DNA from 3 places in the Aquamicrobium segne genome. Region 1 is predicted to be linked to each of the others. Evidence: riboswitches for the same ligand, from Rfam matches in the RefSeq annotation. Region 1 holds a riboswitch; each other region holds the start of a gene.
The links. Region 1 has a riboswitch for thiamine pyrophosphate ahead of ACFPLB_RS03300 (ABC transporter permease). Riboswitches for the same ligand answer to the same signal wherever they lie in the genome.
Positions count from the first base shown of each region.

Region 2: linked by a shared signal. The riboswitch ahead of thiD (bifunctional hydroxymethylpyrimidine kinase/phosphomethylpyrimidine kinase) and the one ahead of ACFPLB_RS03300 (ABC transporter permease) in region 1 are both predicted to bind thiamine pyrophosphate.
Region 3: linked by a shared signal. The riboswitch ahead of thiB (thiamine ABC transporter substrate binding subunit) and the one ahead of ACFPLB_RS03300 (ABC transporter permease) in region 1 are both predicted to bind thiamine pyrophosphate.

Region 1 covers NZ_JBHSLL010000012.1:25,511-31,386, forward strand. The annotation lists gene ACFPLB_RS03275 (thiamine phosphate synthase) at 1-124, opposite strand, end outside; gene ACFPLB_RS03280 (thiazole synthase) at 121-885, opposite strand; gene thiS (sulfur carrier protein ThiS) at 890-1,087, opposite strand; gene ACFPLB_RS03290 (FAD-dependent oxidoreductase) at 1,071-2,060, opposite strand; gene thiD (bifunctional hydroxymethylpyrimidine kinase/phosphomethylpyrimidine kinase) at 2,057-2,872, opposite strand; TPP riboswitch at 2,947-3,050, opposite strand; TPP riboswitch at 3,235-3,337, shown strand; gene ACFPLB_RS03300 (ABC transporter permease) at 3,533-4,312, shown strand; gene ACFPLB_RS03305 (ABC transporter substrate-binding protein) at 4,338-5,261, shown strand; gene ACFPLB_RS03310 (VpsF family polysaccharide biosynthesis protein) at 5,402-5,876, shown strand, end outside.
Region 2 covers NZ_JBHSLL010000052.1:5,321-11,196, reverse strand. The annotation lists gene ACFPLB_RS14105 (thiazole synthase) at 1-646, opposite strand, end outside; gene thiS (sulfur carrier protein ThiS) at 650-844, opposite strand; gene ACFPLB_RS14095 (FAD-dependent oxidoreductase) at 841-1,818, opposite strand; gene thiD (bifunctional hydroxymethylpyrimidine kinase/phosphomethylpyrimidine kinase) at 1,823-2,656, opposite strand; TPP riboswitch at 2,678-2,783, opposite strand; gene ACFPLB_RS14085 (mechanosensitive ion channel family protein) at 3,341-4,585, opposite strand; gene ACFPLB_RS14080 (universal stress protein) at 4,713-5,591, opposite strand; gene ACFPLB_RS14075 (heavy metal translocating P-type ATPase) at 5,605-5,876, opposite strand, start outside.
Region 3 covers NZ_JBHSLL010000050.1:25,366-31,241, forward strand. The annotation lists gene thiP (thiamine/thiamine pyrophosphate ABC transporter permease) at 1-1,460, opposite strand, end outside; gene thiB (thiamine ABC transporter substrate binding subunit) at 1,436-2,431, opposite strand; TPP riboswitch at 2,475-2,591, opposite strand; gene ACFPLB_RS13345 (thiamine diphosphokinase) at 2,677-3,321, shown strand; gene ACFPLB_RS13350 (ABC-F family ATP-binding cassette domain-containing protein) at 3,323-5,140, shown strand; gene ACFPLB_RS13355 (hypothetical protein) at 5,156-5,876, opposite strand, start outside.

The DNA.
Region 1 (5,876 bases):
GTTCGTGCAGTTTTTTGGGGGGCGTATCCTTGATACGGATCTGCACCAGCTTGATTCCCAGGGGCAACAGCCGGGCAAGCCAGTCTGGATGGTCGAAGATGGGATAAAATTTGGGAAGCTTCATTGTAGGACTGCCATGCCGATAAGAGGGGTTGAAGGGGCAGCCATATCGCGCCGCTCTATGGGACTGGCGTTAAAGGCAGACTGGCCGGCCTCTATCGCCTGCGCCATCGCACGCGCCATGGCAACGGGGTCGCCAGCCTTGGCGACAGCCGTATTCAAGAGCACTGCATCATAGCCAAGTTCCATTGCCTGTGCCGCATGGGATGGCAGGCCAATTCCTGCATCCACGACCAGCGGCACATCCGGAAAATGCGCCCGAAGCGAGCGCAGCCCATAAGGGTTGTTCAGCCCTCGGCCCGAGCCGATGGGCGAGCCCCAGGGCATCAGCACCTGACAGCCCGCATCCAGCAAACGTCCACAGACGGACAGATCCTCTGTACAATAGGGAAAGATCTGAAAACCGTCTTCGGACAGGATGCGTGTGGCCTCAACAAGGGCGACAACGTCGGGTTGAAGCGTATCATGATCGCGGATGACTTCCAGTTTGAGCCATGCCGTATCAAAAACTTCCCGCGCCATATGGGCTGTGGTTACGGCCTCTTTGACCGAATGACACCCGGCGGTATTGGGTAAAACCGTCACGCCAAGATCGCGGATCAGCGCATGAAAAGCCTGACCCTGACCACCTTCGCGGCGCAGTGAAACGGTTGCGATGCCAGCTTTGGATGCTTCAAACGCCTGGGCCATGATTTTGGGTGAAGGATATTGTGCAGTGCCCAGCATCAGCGCACTGTCAAATTTCTTGCCGTAAAAGACAGGCATTTTATCATCCTCCCTGCATGGCGGATAAAATTTCAAGCGTGTCGCCCTCTGTCAGGCTTGCTGTGCTGCGCTGCGGGGCTGGCAGAAACTCGCCATTTAATGCGGTGGCGACACGGGCTGTTTCCAGGCCGATTTCGACAAGCACATCAGCGACTGTCAAAGCCTTAATGTTCCGCTTTTCTCCATTAAGGATTATGTTCATCCATCAACTCCGGTATCTGGCCTGTCATGATATGATCAGCAGCCATGCGCGCCACGGCAGGGGCCAGAAGATAGCCGTGACGGTAAAGGCCGTTGGCAAAAAGCCTGCTGCCGCGGCGGCGCAGATGCGGCAGGTTGTCGGGAAATGCGGGGCGCGCATCCGCACCCATCTCAAGAATTTCAGCCTCGGCAAAGGCCGGGTGAAGCGCATAGGCAGCCGATAGCATCTCAATGGCGGCGCGTGCGGTGACGCAGGTTTTTGCGCCGGTCTCCAGCATGGTTGCTCCCAGCATATAGACGCCATCGCCACGCGGAACGATATAGAGTGGAATGCGCGGATGCAGCAGACGAATGGTGCGGGTAAGCTGTAATTCGGGACAGCGGATGACCAGCATTTCACCCCGCACGCCGCGCAGATCGACAAGCCTGTCGCGGGCTGCAAAGCCACGAGCATCGACGACCAGCCCTGTGGATATATCGAGGGCCGCTTCGGTCTGGATCAAAACGCCATGGTCTTGCGCTCTTTGTTGCAGCGCGTGCAAGGCCTGCCGGGGCGTAAGGTGAGACTCGCTGCGATAGAACAGGCCCCGTTGAAAGCGCGCTTCAAGTTCGGGTTCCAGTTCAGCAATATCCTTGGCATTGAGCAATTCGTGATTGCGTGTCAGCCGGGCAAAGCGGTCCAGTTCCGTATGGTCACGCGCCAAAGCCAGCACCAGCGTGCCGGTGCGGTGCAGTTTTGCGCCCATGCCCTGCCACCAGCCTGCTGCTTCTTGCCCCAAACGGATGACCGTATCCCCGGCACTTTCTGCTTCGCAGAAGGGGGCGAGCATTCCCCCTGCCCACCAACTGCAACAATGGGCGTCAGGAGGGCCTTGCGGATCGTGGATAACGCACTCGACACCGCGTCGCGTCAGTTCGGCCGCGATGGAGAGCCCCATGACGCCCGCACCAAGGATTGTGATGGGGCCGTTCATGCCTTGCTCCACATGGCATGGAAGTGATGCACTGGCCCGTGGCCGGAACCGACATTCAAATCATCGGCGGCAAGGATGGCGCAATGGAGCCAGTCATGCGCCTGACGGATCGCCTTTGTCATGCTCATGCCGCTGGCAAGCCCCGCAGCAATAGCTGAAGAAAGCGAACAGCCCGTGCCATGGGTGTTTTTCGTATGAATACGGGGGGCGCAGAGAGCCATTTCATCTTCGCCCAGCAACAGATCGGTGCAGGTTTTGCCCGCGGCATGGCCGCCTTTCAGCAGAACATGGCGAGGCCCCAGAGCAAGCAGCGCCTGCCCCTGATTGCGCAGTTCATCATGGGTCTTGGCCTGTTGAATACCAAGAAGATCGGCGGCTTCAGGCAGATTGGGTGTGAGCAGGCTCGCCAGGGGAAGCAGATTTTCCCGCAGTGCGCTTATGGCTTCTGAAGGGAGCAGTACGTCGCCGGATTTGGCAATCATGACCGGGTCCAGCACGATTGGCGTTGAACGCGCTGCCAGATGGTGACGCAGCCTTGCCGCCACTGCTTCAATTGCCTCCACACCGCCAACCATCCCAATCTTGATGGCTGATATGTCGAGATCACTAAAAGCCGCATCGATCTGGGCGGAAATCATGGCTGGAGAGACAGGCTCGATGGCCTCGACACCATGTGTGTTTTGCGCGGTAATTGCAGTGATTACCGATGCACCATAGACGCCAAGTGCTGAAAAACTTTTCAGGTCGGCCTGTATCCCGGCGCCGCCGCTGCTGTCAGATCCTGCAATTGTCAGTGCAATGGCTGGCGCCATCTTCTTCCCTTTCATAGCCCTGGTCGTGGCATGGGAAGGAGGAGATTGCGCGCAATCCTGAAATGAATCCGGATGCTGGCACACTCTACACTTTCCTACGCCGGCATGACCCGGATCAGGTTCAATGGGTCGGTGCGATGCACCTCTCAGCCCGGTTTGGGCACCCCAATGTATGAGTCTTGGCCAGAGCTAAGGCGATATGAACTGGAAAAGCAAGTGGGTATCAGCCGCGCCGATGAACAAGAGCTTGGTCCTCTGCTTCTGGAGAATCTTGCAGCCCGGCGCCTCTTCAATTTCGAGCGGGTCGTCTGGTGCAGGACAGGCGCCTGCTTGACCGGAACAGTTTTGAAGCTATAGTCGCGCTGAATTCCGAGGGGTGCGCCACACGGCGCTGAGACGGCGATGAGCCGGACCCTTGAACCTGATCCGGGTCATGCCGGCGTAGGAACGGAACAAGGGCCATTCATGGCGACCTGATTTCCTCTCTTCGCTCCACCTGGATCTCCGAGTATGGCGAGAGCATTTCTTGTTTTCACAAAAACAGATGAAATGCTCTAAGCTCTTGTTTTAATCGCATTTATGCGATGCCAGATGGTGCCATCTGTGCTCACAAAATGTGCTAGGGGGGATCAAAATGCTACTTCACCTTTCAGGTCGATCATGCAAACGATGCGCTTCCTAGCGGCTCGTGCAGCATTGCCTGTTTTGGGCTTTCTGTTTGCCTTGTGGCAGTCCCTGATCTGGGTTTTTGGGCCGCCGGCCTATATCCTGCCGGCCCCCACAGATGTGCTTGGCGCATTCTTGCGACAGCCGAACTATCTTCTGGCCAATAGCTGGGTAACGCTTGGTGAGATTGTGATGGGGCTGCTTGCAGGAACGCTCCTTGGTGTCCTGATAGCCCTTTGCATGGCCGCTCTGCCGCGTTTTGGCCGCCTGGTCTTGCCCATGGTTCTTGTGCTGCAGGCCTTCCCCGTCTTTGTCATCGCGCCACTTCTGGTGCTGTGGTTTGGCTTTGGAATGGCCTCCAAAGTGGTGATGACCACCCTGATCATCTTCTTTCCTGTAGCTTCTGCCTTTGCCGATGGTTTGCGCCGCATACCTTCGCAGGTCCTTGATGCCGCAGCGACGACCGAGGCAAACCACTGGCAGACGCTGGCTTACATCCGCATCCCGCTTGCCTTGCCCTCGCTCGTCTCAGGCTTGCGCATTGCCGCGCCGCTTGCGCCGCTCGGAGCGGTAATCGGAGAATGGGTGGGCGCATCAGCGGGGCTTGGTTTCGTCATGGTGCAGGCCAATGCACGCATGCAAACAGATATGGTTTTTGCCGCAATGGCAATCATCGCGCTGCTTACCCTGATGCTGCGCAGTGCCATCGACCGGCTTGCACCTCTGCTCACGCCATGGTGCGCAGACCACGACTTTTCCCCATCACAACAATAATGGAAGCGCCATGTTTCGTTCTGCAATCCTTTCTATCCTGATGAGCCTGGTGATCATGAGTAGCGCCCAGGCGCAGGAAAAACTTACAGTCCTGCTCGAATGGTTCGTCAATCCGGACCATGCGCCTTTGGTTGTGGCGCAAGAACTCGGGCTGTTTGAAAAAGCGGGGCTGGACGTTGAGCTTCTTCCCCCTTCAGACCCCTCGATTGTGCCGCGTGCGGTCGCGTCGGGACAGGCGGAAATTGGAATCCACTATCAGCCAAACCTCTACATGGATCATGCTAAGGATGTGCCGCTCATTCGCTTTGGCACGCTTGTGGAGACACCGCTCAACACGCTCACCGTTCTGGCGGATGGGCCGATTTCAAGCATCAAGGATCTGGAAGGCAAGCGCATCGGCTTCTCCGTTTCGGGCTTTGAGGACGCCATGCTCGGCCGCATGCTGGATGAGGCCGGTGTTGACAAGAGCAGCGTGGAACTGATCAACGTCAATTTTGCGCTGTCACCTTCTCTCATCAGCAAGCAAGTCGATGCAACGATAGGCGGCTTCCGAAATTTCGAGTTGACGCAGATGCGCTTGGCTGGCCATGAGGGGCGCGCCTTCTTTCCCGAAGAGCATGGGGTGCCGGTTTATGACGAGTTGATCTTCGTTACCCGCCCTGATCTGGTCAAAGACAGTCGGCTCAAGCGTTTTTTGAAAGCTGTCGAGCAAGGCGCTGTTCATCTCACCAACCATCCGGAAGAGAGCTGGAAGCTTTTTATCCGCGCATATCCTGATCTGGACGATGAGTTGAACCGTCAGGCGTGGCTCGATACTCTGCCCCGGTTTGCAAAAAGGCCCTTTGCTCTGGACTACACACGCTATGAACGGTTCGGCGCTTTTATGGCTGCGAGCGGTCTGATCGAGTCAGCCCCACCCGTCGACCGGATCGCCGTAGAACTGCGATAAAGCCTGCCTGACGTGCAACATGTCCGCTCTGGGACAGATTGCACATTTTATCGATTCGAAACTTTCGCCGGGCTAATATCAAGCAGTTTTTCCATTTGTGGATCAGAGCGAAAAAGAGCGGAATGACGGCAAAGCAGACCATGGGTAGGGTATCGCTGGACCATATGGGGCCAACCAGTGCGAAGGGGCGCGGCCTTGTCGATGCGCTCGTTTTCATGGGTGCAGTTGCGCTGTTTTCCCTTTCCGGTTTCGCGCTGGAGTTTTTTGGCATTCCCTACTATTCATCAGGTGGTTCGATCATCACCAAGATTCATCCTGCCACCTATCTGTTTGTGGGTGCGCTTGGTCTGGCTGTGATCGCCAATCCCAATCCGGCAGGCTATCTGTTTGGCCTCATGACACGATGCCTCGGGTCCGTCTTTCTGCTTGCGGGCTCCGTTCTTCTGTGGATTTTCATTTCCCGCTATAAGGGCGATCAACCGACCTCCTTCCTGATCGACTCAATCATGGTCGCCGCAATCATCTGCATGCTGTTTGCTGATATGGAAAAGCGTGCGCGCCTCAATATTGCGCGTGCCATTCATATCCTTATGGTTGTCAATTGCTGCCTGTCGA
Region 2 (5,876 bases), on a different contig from region 1:
CCATAGCAACCGGATCACCTGCCTTGGATACGGCCGTATTCAGCAGCACAGCATCAAAGCCCAACTCCATTGCCTGTGCGGCATGTGAAGGCAGACCGATTCCGGCATCAATGACCATCGGAACATCAGGGAAATGCGCTCGAAGGCTGCGCATTGCCCGTACATTGCTGATCCCCAGCCCCGACCCAATCGGCGCTCCCCACGGCATCAGTATCTGACAGCCTGCGTCAAGCAGCCGATCGCATACAATCAGATCCTCGGTGCAATAAGGAAAGACCTCGAAGCCATCGTCGGCCAGGATCCGCGCTGCCTCAACCAGTCCGAACACATCGGGCTGCAGCGTATCTGCATTGCCGATTACCTCCAGTTTAATCCACCTGGTATCAAACACCTCGCGCGCCATGTGGGCGGTAGTGACTGCCTCTTTGACGGTATGGCAGCCCGCAGTGTTGGGCAGGATGTGAACGTCCAACTCGCTGATCAACTGCCAGAAGGCTTGCCCGCCACCTTGTTCTCGCCGCAGGCTGACAGTAGCAACATCAGCGCCCGAGGCGCGAAAGGCATCGGCAAGTATAGACGGTGAAGCATAGCGAGCCGTGCCCAGCATCAAGGCGCTGTCCACTTCAACCCCGTAAAAGCGCGGCATTGATTAGCCTCCCTGCATAGGAGCGACGACCTCAATGCAGTCGCCATCAAAGATCTGGGTCGTGGCGCGGTGTCCGGCAGGCACGAAATCACCATTGCGCGCGGTCGCAACCTTGCCGTCAAAGCCGTTCTCCGTCAGCAGACCGGCGAGTGTCGTAGCAGTGGTTTTGCGAGGTTCCCCGTTGAGAGTGATATTCATATCCGATCAGCCTCCATAAACTCTGGGATAGTGCCGGTTTCGAGGTGTTCCGCGACCATCGTGGCAACGGCAGGTGACAGAAGAAAACCATGGCGATAAAGACCGTTCACAAACAGTGTGTCGCCATGGCGCCGCAACCGCGGCAGATTATCTGGAAAGGCTGGACGGGCATCAGCGCCGGTTTCCAGTACTTCGGCTTCACCAAAAGCCGGATGCAAGGCATACGCCGCTGTCAGAAGTTCCAGCATCGAGCGGACGGAAACTACGCCACGTCGATCACTTTCGATCATCGTCGCGCCCACCATGAAGATTCCATCTCCACGTGGGACGATATAGATAGGATTTCGAGGATGCAGCAGCCGTACCGGGCGCGACAGCGTCAGATCAGTGCAACGTAGAACTAGCATCTCGCCGCGCACGCCGCGCAGATCATGCAACTTGTCTCGCGCGGCAAGGCCGCGCGCATCAATGATCAGATCCGGGATAGTCGCAGGAGGCTCACGGTAAAATGGCACGCCTTTTGCTTCCAAATTCTGCTGCAGTTGACGCAAGGCGTCTCGCGGAGAGAGGTGCGCCTCCCTTTCATAAAACAATGCTGCTTTGGAGCGTCCAGCCAGATCTATTTCTAGTGCTGCAATGTCGGGTTCGTTCAACAGACGATGTCCGTGCGTGCGCCGGGCAAAGCGCATCAACTCACCGCGGTCGCGGGACAACGCTAACACGAGTGTGCCGTTATGACTGACGCAACCGGTATTCCGCTCCCACCAATCAATAGCGGTGACCCCATGCCGCTCGACTGGCTCCTCAGATGACTCGCGCTCACACCAAGGGGCCAGCATGCCGCCTGCCCACCACGAACAAGCATGAGGGCCGGGACTGCGTTCGGGGTCGACGACTTCAACACTATAGCCGCGTGAGGTCAGTTCGGTTGCGACCACCAGCCCCATGACTCCCGCTCCAAGAATACGGATCATCTCGTCACTTCCATTGCGCATAGAAGTGATGCACGGGACCGTGGCCCGAGCCTATTTCCAACTGGTCAGCGGCGGCAATTGCACTTTGCAAATAACTATGCGCACCAATAACTGCATCAGGCACATCCAAACCCTGCGCCAGACCCGCTGCGATAGCGGCTGACAGCGTGCAGCCTGTGCCATGCGTATTGGATGTAGGGTTGCGCATCGCGGTCAGGGAATGAAGCTTCGGTCCGATTAATATATCGGTACAGATCGGACCTGCAGCATGGCCACCCTTCATCAGCACCCATTTCGGCCCGAGTACCAACAGCGCCCGGCCCTGCGCCTCCATTTCTGTCGGATCTCCGGCAATTGAGCTATCAAGGATTTCGGCAGCTTCAGGCAGATTCGGTGTCAGGATTGAGGCTATTGGCAGCAATTCCGACTGCAACGCCGCAATGGCTTCCGCTTCAAGCAATCGGTCACCGGATTTGGCAACCATAACCGGATCAAGCACTATAGGCAGGTCGCAGTCGCGCAGGCTTTCCGCGACTGTGCGGATCAGCTCGGGCTGGCCGAGCATGCCGATCTTGACAGCTGCAACCGCCAGATCTTCGAAGACCGTCTCGATTTGCGCACGCACAAGCGATGAGGGCATGGCTTCAATCGCCGTTACCGCAACGGTGTTCTGGGCCGTAATCGTGGTTAAAACACTGGCACCATAAACGCCTAGCGCCGAGAACGTCTTGAGGTCGGCTTGAATGCCCGCCCCTCCGCCGCTGTCGGATCCCGCTTTGGTCAATGCGATTGCTGTCACGTCGCCCCCACTTAGACCGACGGATTGGTACGGGGGCATTGCCCGGCAAAATTGCCGCGCATCGTTTAACTACCCGTTCCCTCCGCCGGCATTACCCGGATCAGGTTCGATGGGTCGGCTTGACGCCTCTCAGCCCGGATCACTCAGGGCACCCCAACGAGTATGTATGCACACACTATTGGAGAAATTTGCGAATGGCAAGGGGCGTAAAAATATCAGAGATATTCCAGTAATTTTCCTTTATGAATACCTCTATCGTTAATTGCGCATATCAGTCTTATTTTCTTGAAGTTGCTATAGACATCTCATCTTTACATGTAGTGTACGGCCAATTATTTGCCTTAATCAGTCGAGCCGACCTTGAGTGACATCGCTTAAACTGCAACAAGACCTGCCTTTTAATACATCCCTGAGCTGGGCACCCGCAAAATCCTTCTACGAATTTTGCGAGGCGTAATACCAAAGGTCCTGGATGTTGCCCCATCCAGGACGCCTCAATCGCCGGCGCGGCCCATCCGGGCCGCTTGGCTTTCGCGCCAGCGGGCGCGGCGCGCGGTCGCGCGCTCCAACGGTCAATCATATTGACCGTTGGTATAACGGGTGCTCGTTGAATCCCTCTTGTTCTCCAAACGACGCCGTTGTGTCCGTGTCATTTTGGGATAAGCAGCTCTACCGCCGAGGTTTTGCGGGCATCCAGCTGGTGGCCGTTATCAGTTTCTCTCGTCAATTCATCACATGCGTCCTGTCGACTGGCTTGGTTCGTGACCAGGAACGAATATCGGTGCCACTTGGGTTCTGGAAAACGGATAAGCCAAACTCCGGGAGGAGTGCGAGCAGATGGTCAAATATGTCTGCCTGGATCCCTTCATATTCCACCCACGCGATCGTGTTAGCAAAACAATAAAGCTCCAGCGGCAGCCCTTCAGGACCTGGCTCGAGTTGTCGCACCATTACGGTCATATTCTTATGTACCCTGGAATGATTGCGCAAATATGCATCAACATAGGCACGGAATGTACCGATATTCGTGACACGGCGCGTGTTCGCCGGCACTTGCGCGCGCGTACCCAGCCTGGAGTTCCACTCATCCAACTCTTCGCACTTATTCGTTAAATACTCTTCCAGTGGCGCAAAGGAGACGAGCCTTTCCAGATCGGCCTGGTCGAGAAAGCGAATGCTGGTCTGCTCCAGATTGAGTGAACGCTTGATTCGTCGTCCGCCTGATTCCTGCATGCCTCGCCAGTTCTTGAACGGCTCTGTCACCAGTTTGCGGATGGGAAGTGTGGTTATGGTCTTGTCAAAATTCTGCACCGTTACCGTGTGAAGCGCTATTTCGAGAATGTTGCCATTGACATCCAGACTCGGCATCTCGATCCAGTCTCCCACCCGCACCATGTCGGTGGAAGAGATTTGAATTCCGGCAACCAGTGACAGGAGAGTGTCCTGAAAGATAAGTATGAGCACTGCGGTTATCGCGCCAAGACCAGACAGAAGGAGTATTGGAGAGCGGTCTGTGACAACCGCGATAATCAGAATTGTTGCAAGGATGTAGATCGCAATTTTTGCGACCTGAATGTACCCCTTGATCGGCTTCAACCTGCCTTGAGGGCTACGATGATACACAGTGTCAATAATATTTACTGCGGATGCTATCGCCAGCGCCACTGTCAGGATAATGAACGCACTGGCAACATTTCGGACGATGGCCACAACAGCGTCCGGCAAATCTGGCACAAAGGCGATACCGCCTGCGATGAGCAGAGCGGGAATGATGTTGGCCAATCGTTCAATGACACTGTGGCGGCGAAGTTCCTTGTCCCGACCATAGGCGGTTTTCGCCAGGATGCGCTTCAGAACACGTAGCAACACCGCTTTGACCAGGAAATTCGCCGCAAAGGCAGCCAAGACGAGAACAGCCAGCAGCGCGAATGAAGAAAGCCAAGAGTGGCTTTGAAAAAACAAGTCGATAGTTTTCATGGCAAACTAAATAATTCTCGTAGTATCATCGCTTACCGGATCAGATTTAAATGGAAGCGTGTTGTTGACGGAGCACGAACAACCAAGGATATATTTTGGCACCTTCTGACATATCGATCTAATGCGACATAAGAATGGGGACCGGACAATTCTCCAACAGAGAGCGCGTCATTCCTCCGAGGATTGCCTGGCGCAACCGCGAGTGTACAAAAGCGCCCATGACAAGTAGGTCTACCTGCTGGTCAGTGACAAATTGGCGAATAGGGAACCCTTCGTCCTCGCCCGGGACAGCGGCAATAACAGATATCTCCGACCCGATCCCATATCGAGATAAATACGTCACGAGTTCGTCGGCGGACCGAAGTCCCTCTGACCCTTTCGTATCAATAACGGTGGCGATTGCGACATGATCTGCCCCGAGAAACAAATCCAGCCCATCCCGAACCGCACGCGCCGCCTCGGCACTTCCATCCCATGCGATCATCACCCTCCGGGGAGTTTCAAATTTGTCGTCCGGGGTGATCAGCACCGGACGACCCGAATCGAACAGCGCATGCTCGATCGCTGTGCGGGCCCTGCTGGAATCAGATGGGTCAGGGGCTTGCAGCACTGTCAGGTCATGCAGGCGTGCCAACGCAATGAAACGAGAATACCGGCCGTCGAACGGTGAATGCGCATGTTCGACGTCGATAGGCACGCCGAGTTCGCGCGCTCTTTGCTGGACGACCTGGGCGATCTGGCCGGACCGTGTCTCAATACGGTCCGTCTCCTGCGCAATCCAGATAGATGACGAGCCGAGCGTCAACGGAAAGGGCTGCAACAGGACAGGTGCGAACACACAGACCGTCACCCTGGACTGATACGCCCGGGCGAGGCCCAGTCCATAATCAAGCACCGGGCCGGGCATCTCGTCATCACCGGAAAGTGCCACCAGCAGGTTTTTCAGTCGGTTGTTCTGGGTCATGTCTTCCATATTCCATTGAAATATCGCCGTCATGGCGCGTTTTCGATCAGCTGGCTTTCTCGGGAACCTTGCCGTGCGCGGCTTGTTTTGCGGATGTTGACAATCGCCGGCCTGCGCTTGGCGGAGTGAGGGAGACGGCTTTGCCGGTATCCTTGCGAATACGATCCGACAACAGGCGCAATCCGTTCAGCACGACCAGGACGGTTCCGCCTTCATGGCCGATAACCGCCAGCGGCAATGGCAGATCGAAAAACAGGCCGCCGGTGACAAGCACCACCATGGCGCCAATGGCGACGGCGAGGTTCTGCCGGATAATGA
Region 3 (5,876 bases), on a different contig from region 1:
ATGGCAAAAGCCGCAGCCGTCGTCATTGGCCGGCGCAGCACCGGCCAGTCGATCAGCCGAAACCGCACCCAGCCAGCAATGCCAAGCTGGGCACATAAACGCTCATGGCGCGCACTTGCCGCATCATGGGCAGGGCGGATGGCTCGGATGGCAAAGGGCATGGCCATCACCGCATTGACGGTGATGACCAGTATCGGGGCAAGCGCAAACACATCAGCCACATGGCGCAGCAGGATGAACCAGCCAGCGCCAATGACAATGGGCGGCACCACCAGCACGAAGCTGGCACCTGTATCGGTGGCATAGTGCAGCAATGGGTGGCGCGCATGGGCAGGGTGTTCCAGCGCCTGTCGAGCCATTACCAGCGCCAGGGACAGGCTGGCCGCCAGCAGTGCGGACAGCATGGCCAGAACAAGGCTGGTAAGGGTTGCGCGTTGCACGGCAGGGTCCATGACAAGACGGCCAAGATCTGCTTGCAAGCCAGCCGCCACCATGGCCGCCATTGGCCCGGCAACAAACAGCACCGCCAGCAGGATCAGGACGCTGTTGAAGACTGTTTCGCTGGTTGCCGTGACAATAAAACGGCGCGGGGCAACGGAAAGATTGATTTGCGCCTGTGTATTGGTGCCCAGCCTTGCCAGCACAAAGACGATGGCAAGCGTCAGGGCCACCTGCAATGCGGTCAGCACAACGGCCCGGGCCGGGTCGAAATCAAAGCGCAATGCCTGATAGATCGCCACTTCCAGCGTGGTGGCGCGCGGGCCGCCGCCCAGTGTCAACACGATGGTGAATGAGGTGATGCACAGCATGAACACCAGCCCGGCAATACCCGGCAGCGCCTGCCGCAGCCTTGGCCATTCAATCAGCCGGAAACTGGCAAAAGCACCCATGCCAAGCTGGCTGGCCAGCCGCCATTGATCTGTGGGAACGGTTTGTAATGCTTCGACAAACAGACGTGTGGCCAGTGGCAGGTTGAAAAACACATGGGCAACCAGAATGCCGGAAAGTCCATATATGCCCGGCCATTCTCCAGCGCTGAATGTTGAAAAAAGCCCGGCAAAATAACCGGAACGACCATAAAGGGCGAGCACGCCAAGGGCTGCGACAAGGGAGGGCAGCGCCAGAGGCACGGCAAAAAGTTGCAGGATCAGCCCGCGCCCCGGAAAATCGGGAAAGCGCGTCAAGGCCCGCGCCACCAGCAGGGCAGGCGCAATCGATAGCAGGGTGGAAAGGAGCGCCTGCCACAATGTGAAGCGGGCAACCCTGATCATATAGGGATCAAAGGCAGCAAGCGCGCCTGAAAAATCCTGCACACCCTCAAGCGCCAGACCGGCAAAAGCCCCGCCAATCAGCGTTGAAATTGCGGCAAGTGCGACAAGCCCGGCAAGAATGCGCGGATTGCCTGTTATGGACGAGATTTTGCTGGCCAAGCTGGCTACCTGCTCATCACGCCCAGCCATTCATCGACCCAGGCTTTGCGATTGTCGGCTACTTCCCGAGGGGTAAATTGCAAGGTTTTGGCCGGTTTCACCAGACGGTCAAAGGTGGGGTCAAGCGGTGTGCTGGTTTTTCCCGCCGGATACATCCACTGGGTTTGCGATACCGTATCCTGAAAGCCCGGTCCGGTCATGAAGGCAAGAAACTGTTGTGCCAGCGGATTTTTGGCGCCGGTCAGGGTCATGCCCGCGACCTCGACCTGAAGATAATGGCCATCGGAAAAACCGGCCGCCTGATAGCGGTCGGACTTGTCGGCAATCATGTGATAGGCAGGCGAGGTGGTGTAAGACAAAACCATTGGCGCTTCGCTCTTGGTGAACAGCCCGTAAGCCTCACTCCAGCCGGGCGTTACCGTCAATATGCGGGTTTTCAGCTTTTCCCATGCCGCATCTGCCTCATCGCCATAGATGGCGCGTACCCACAAAAGCAACCCCAGCCCCGGCGTTGAGGTGCGCGGGTCCTGAATGATGATTTTTTGTGCCGGGTCGCCTTCAACCAGTTCTTTCATGCTGGCAGGCGGGACGGGCAGTTCTTGCGTGTCATAGACCACGGCGAAATAACCATAGTCGTAAGGTAAAAAAGTTGCATCAGACCAGCCGCCGGGAATGTTTGTTTCCATCGTCAGGCCATGGGGCGCAAACAAATTGGTCGCTTGCGCTTCCGCCACAAGATTGGTGTCGAGACCGAGCACAATGTCGGCTTTGGTGGAGGTCCCTTCAAGTTTGAGCCGGTTGAGCAGGGCAACGCCATCGGCCACCGAAATGAAATCAACCTCGCAGCCACATTCAGCTTCAAAATTTTTCTTCACCTGCGGGCCGGGACCCCACTCAGCGGTAAAACTGTCATAAGTGTAGATGGTGAGCTTGTCTTGCGCTGCGGCCGGAGTTGTCGCCAGCAATGTGGCGGACAGGATGGATAATAAAACTGTGCGCATCAACGCCTCCTTAAGGTGGTTTTGAAGGGGCTGAGGCACCGACTGTCCGGCAGCTTCTAATCCCTCCGCCGGTGCAAACCGGATCAGGTTCAGCGGGTTGGCGTGTGACGCCTCTCAGCCGGGCCGCAAATGATTGCGTCCGGCACCCCGTTAGAGCGTTTTACAGATAGGTTGCCCGCTTCAGGCAAGCAAGAGCATTGCTGCATCTTTCGTTCCAGTGATGGGACTGCTAAGGGGCTTGGATCATGAGCCAATATACAATCCTTCTGGGTGGAGAACTTGTCCGCACCCCTGCACTTGATCGCCAGATTGCGGGAAGCCGCATTATTGCCGCCGATTCCGGCATTCAACATGCGCACACCCTTGGCCTTGTGCCCGAACTTTGGGTGGGGGATTTTGATTCTGCACCCGCATTATTGCCACCACATCTAAATTCAGTGCCCAAACGCAGCTTTCCCGTGGATAAGGACAGCACGGATGGGGAACTGGCCGTTGAAATTGCGCTGGAAAAGGGGGCGATCCGGCTGGTTCTGGCAGGCGCCTTTGGCGGTGCGCGTACCGATCACGCCTTTTTGCATCTGGCGCTGGGCTTGCGGCTGGCTGAAAAAGGCATCGATGTGTTGCTGACCAGCGGCACACAGGAGGGCCGACCCTTGTCGCGCGGGTGTTCGACATTTGACTATGCCAAAGGCACGTTGTTTTCGATCCTTGGCTTTTCAGACCTTGCCGGCCTTAGTGTGCGCGGCGCCAAATGGGAACTGGCGGCAGTCAATGTGCCGTTTGGCTCATCACTGACCATGTCGAATGAGGTTTTGAGCCAGTTGACCATTGAACTGGAGCAGGGCTGCGCCATGCTGCTTGCCCATCCATTGCCTGAACAGGGAGGCTGATATGGCCCCGCCGCTTCTCAACCTTGCCGGTGTTTACCTTAGCTTTGGCGGCACGCCGCTGCTTGATGGCGCTGATTTTGCCGTTGGTCCGGGCGACCGCATCGCGCTCGTGGGGCGCAATGGATCAGGCAAATCGACATTACTGAAGATTGCAGCCGGGCTTGCCGAAGCGCAGGATGGCGAGATTTTCCGTCAGCCGACCGCCACCATTCGCTATCTGCCGCAAGCGCCTGACATGGAAGGTTTTGCCACGGTGCGTGGCTATGTCGAGGCGGGGCTTGGGCCTGCCGATGATCCATATCGCGCCACCTATCTTCTGGAGCATCTGGGCCTGACCGGTGAAGAAAATCCGGCCGAGCTTTCGGGTGGTGAGGCGCGCCGCGCTGCCCTTGCCCGCGTCATGGCGCCTGAGCCTGATATCTTGTTGCTGGATGAGCCGACCAACCATCTGGATCTGAATGTTATCGAATGGCTGGAAGAAGAACTGATCCGTTCATCTTCGGCGCTGGTGGTGATTTCGCATGATCGCCGTTTTCTGGAGCGGGTGTCACGCGCCACTATCTGGCTGGATCGCGGCCAGACCCGCCGCCTTGATCGGGGTTTTGCGCATTTTGAGGAATGGCGTGACAAGATTTTGGAGGAAGAAGAGCGCGAACAGCACAAGCTTGGCCGTCAGATCGTGCGTGAAGAGCACTGGCTGCGCTATGGTGTGACCGCCCGGCGCAAGCGCAATGTGCGCCGCCTTGGTGAATTGCAGGCGCTGCGCCAGCGCCATCGCAGCCACAGGGGGGCGGAAGGAACTGCAACCATGGTTGCCAGTGACGCTGCCGAATCCGGCAGGCTGGTGATTGAGGCAAAATCCATCGCCAAGAGCTTTGGCGATCTTAATGTGGTCAGTGATTTCTCCACCCGCATCCAGCGAGGTGACCGCATCGGACTGGTCGGGCCTAACGGGGCTGGCAAGACCACGCTTTTGAAAATGCTGACGGGTGAGCTTGCGCCCGATTCCGGCACTGTGCGGCTTGGGGTCAATCTGGAGATCGCCACGCTTGACCAGAAACGTGAGGCGGCTGACCCGAATGAGACATTGGCCCATTATCTGACCGATGGGCGGGGCGAGAGCCTGATCGTCAATGGCGAGCAGCGCCATGTCGCGTCCTATATGAAGGATTTTCTGTTCAGGCCGGAGCAGGCACGCACGCCGGTGCACAAATTGTCGGGCGGTGAACGCGCCCGTTTGCTGCTGGCGCGGGTGTTGTCGCGCCCTGCCAATCTTCTGGTGCTGGACGAGCCGACCAATGATCTTGACATGGAAACGCTGGAATTGTTGCAGGAACTGGTGGCGGGCTTTGCTGGTACGGTCATTCTTGTCAGCCATGACCGCGATTTTCTTGACCGCACTGTCACCAGCGTGATTGTGCCCGATGGTGAGGGGCGCTGGATCGAATATGCCGGGGGGTATTCCGACATGCTGGCGCAGCGCGGGGCCTCTAAGCTGGAAGATCGCAAGCAACGCTCACGCACTGTCGCAGATGAGGAAAAATCGGCTGGAAAACAGCCAGAGCCAGGCAAGGCCATATCCAGAAAACTGTCTTTCAAGCAGAAATTTGCGCTGGAAAACCTGCCCAAAAAGATCGAGGCGGCAACAGAGGCAATCAATCGGCTGGAAGACAAAATCGCCGATCCTAATTTTTACGAGCGTGATCCGGCAGGCTTTCAAAAGACCATTGCGGCGCTCGACAAGGAGCGGACGGATCTTGCCGCCTTTGAGGAAGAGTGGCTGGAACTGGAAATGCTGCGTGAGGAACTCGAAGCCTGATCCTCGGCTGTCATTTCACTCTGCCGTCTTTTCCTGCCAGGCCTTGATTGCCTCATCAAACACCTTGTCGCCTGGAATGCCTTTTTCCATGGTCAGCAAAGCGCGGCGTCCCGATTTATAGATGACGGGAATATCGATCCATTCCCGATTGCGAAAGAGCGCCATATTGGCATCTTCATCGGCCTTGGTGTCATTGAGCGCCACCAGAAAATAGCCATCGGCAATTTTGGCCGGAACGCCAATCAGCGGGCTGCCCGCATCCTGCTCGGCGCTCTTGAAGGCAATCCGTAACAGCCCGTCAATGCCGCCGCCCTCGAAGTCGGTGGGGGTCAGGAAAATCATTTCAATGATATGGCTGGCCGGAAGCGTGGTGTCGGCATTGCGGCGGATGGTCATGCGAAGCTGCACATCCTTGCCGGGGATTTGCACCTCAGCGCGAATGGCGGGTTCAGGTGGCTCATCGCCACCGGGTGATTCCTGTACCAGCGACCATACGGTGTTGCCCGATTCTGCCGAGCCTTGCGCCAGATTGGTGCGCTCTTCGTAGTAGATGGCCTTCTGGCCGACAGCAACGCCCGATTGTGCGCTTTGTGTGTTCTGGTCCTGTGCCGCAGATGGGCCTGCGCCGGGGGCTGCGGTTGGAGGGGGCGTGGTCAGCGCCACGACAGAGGAGCCTTCGCCAATGGAACTGCCACCACCGGCAGGGCCGGGATCGGTCTCTTCGCCGCTGGGCAGC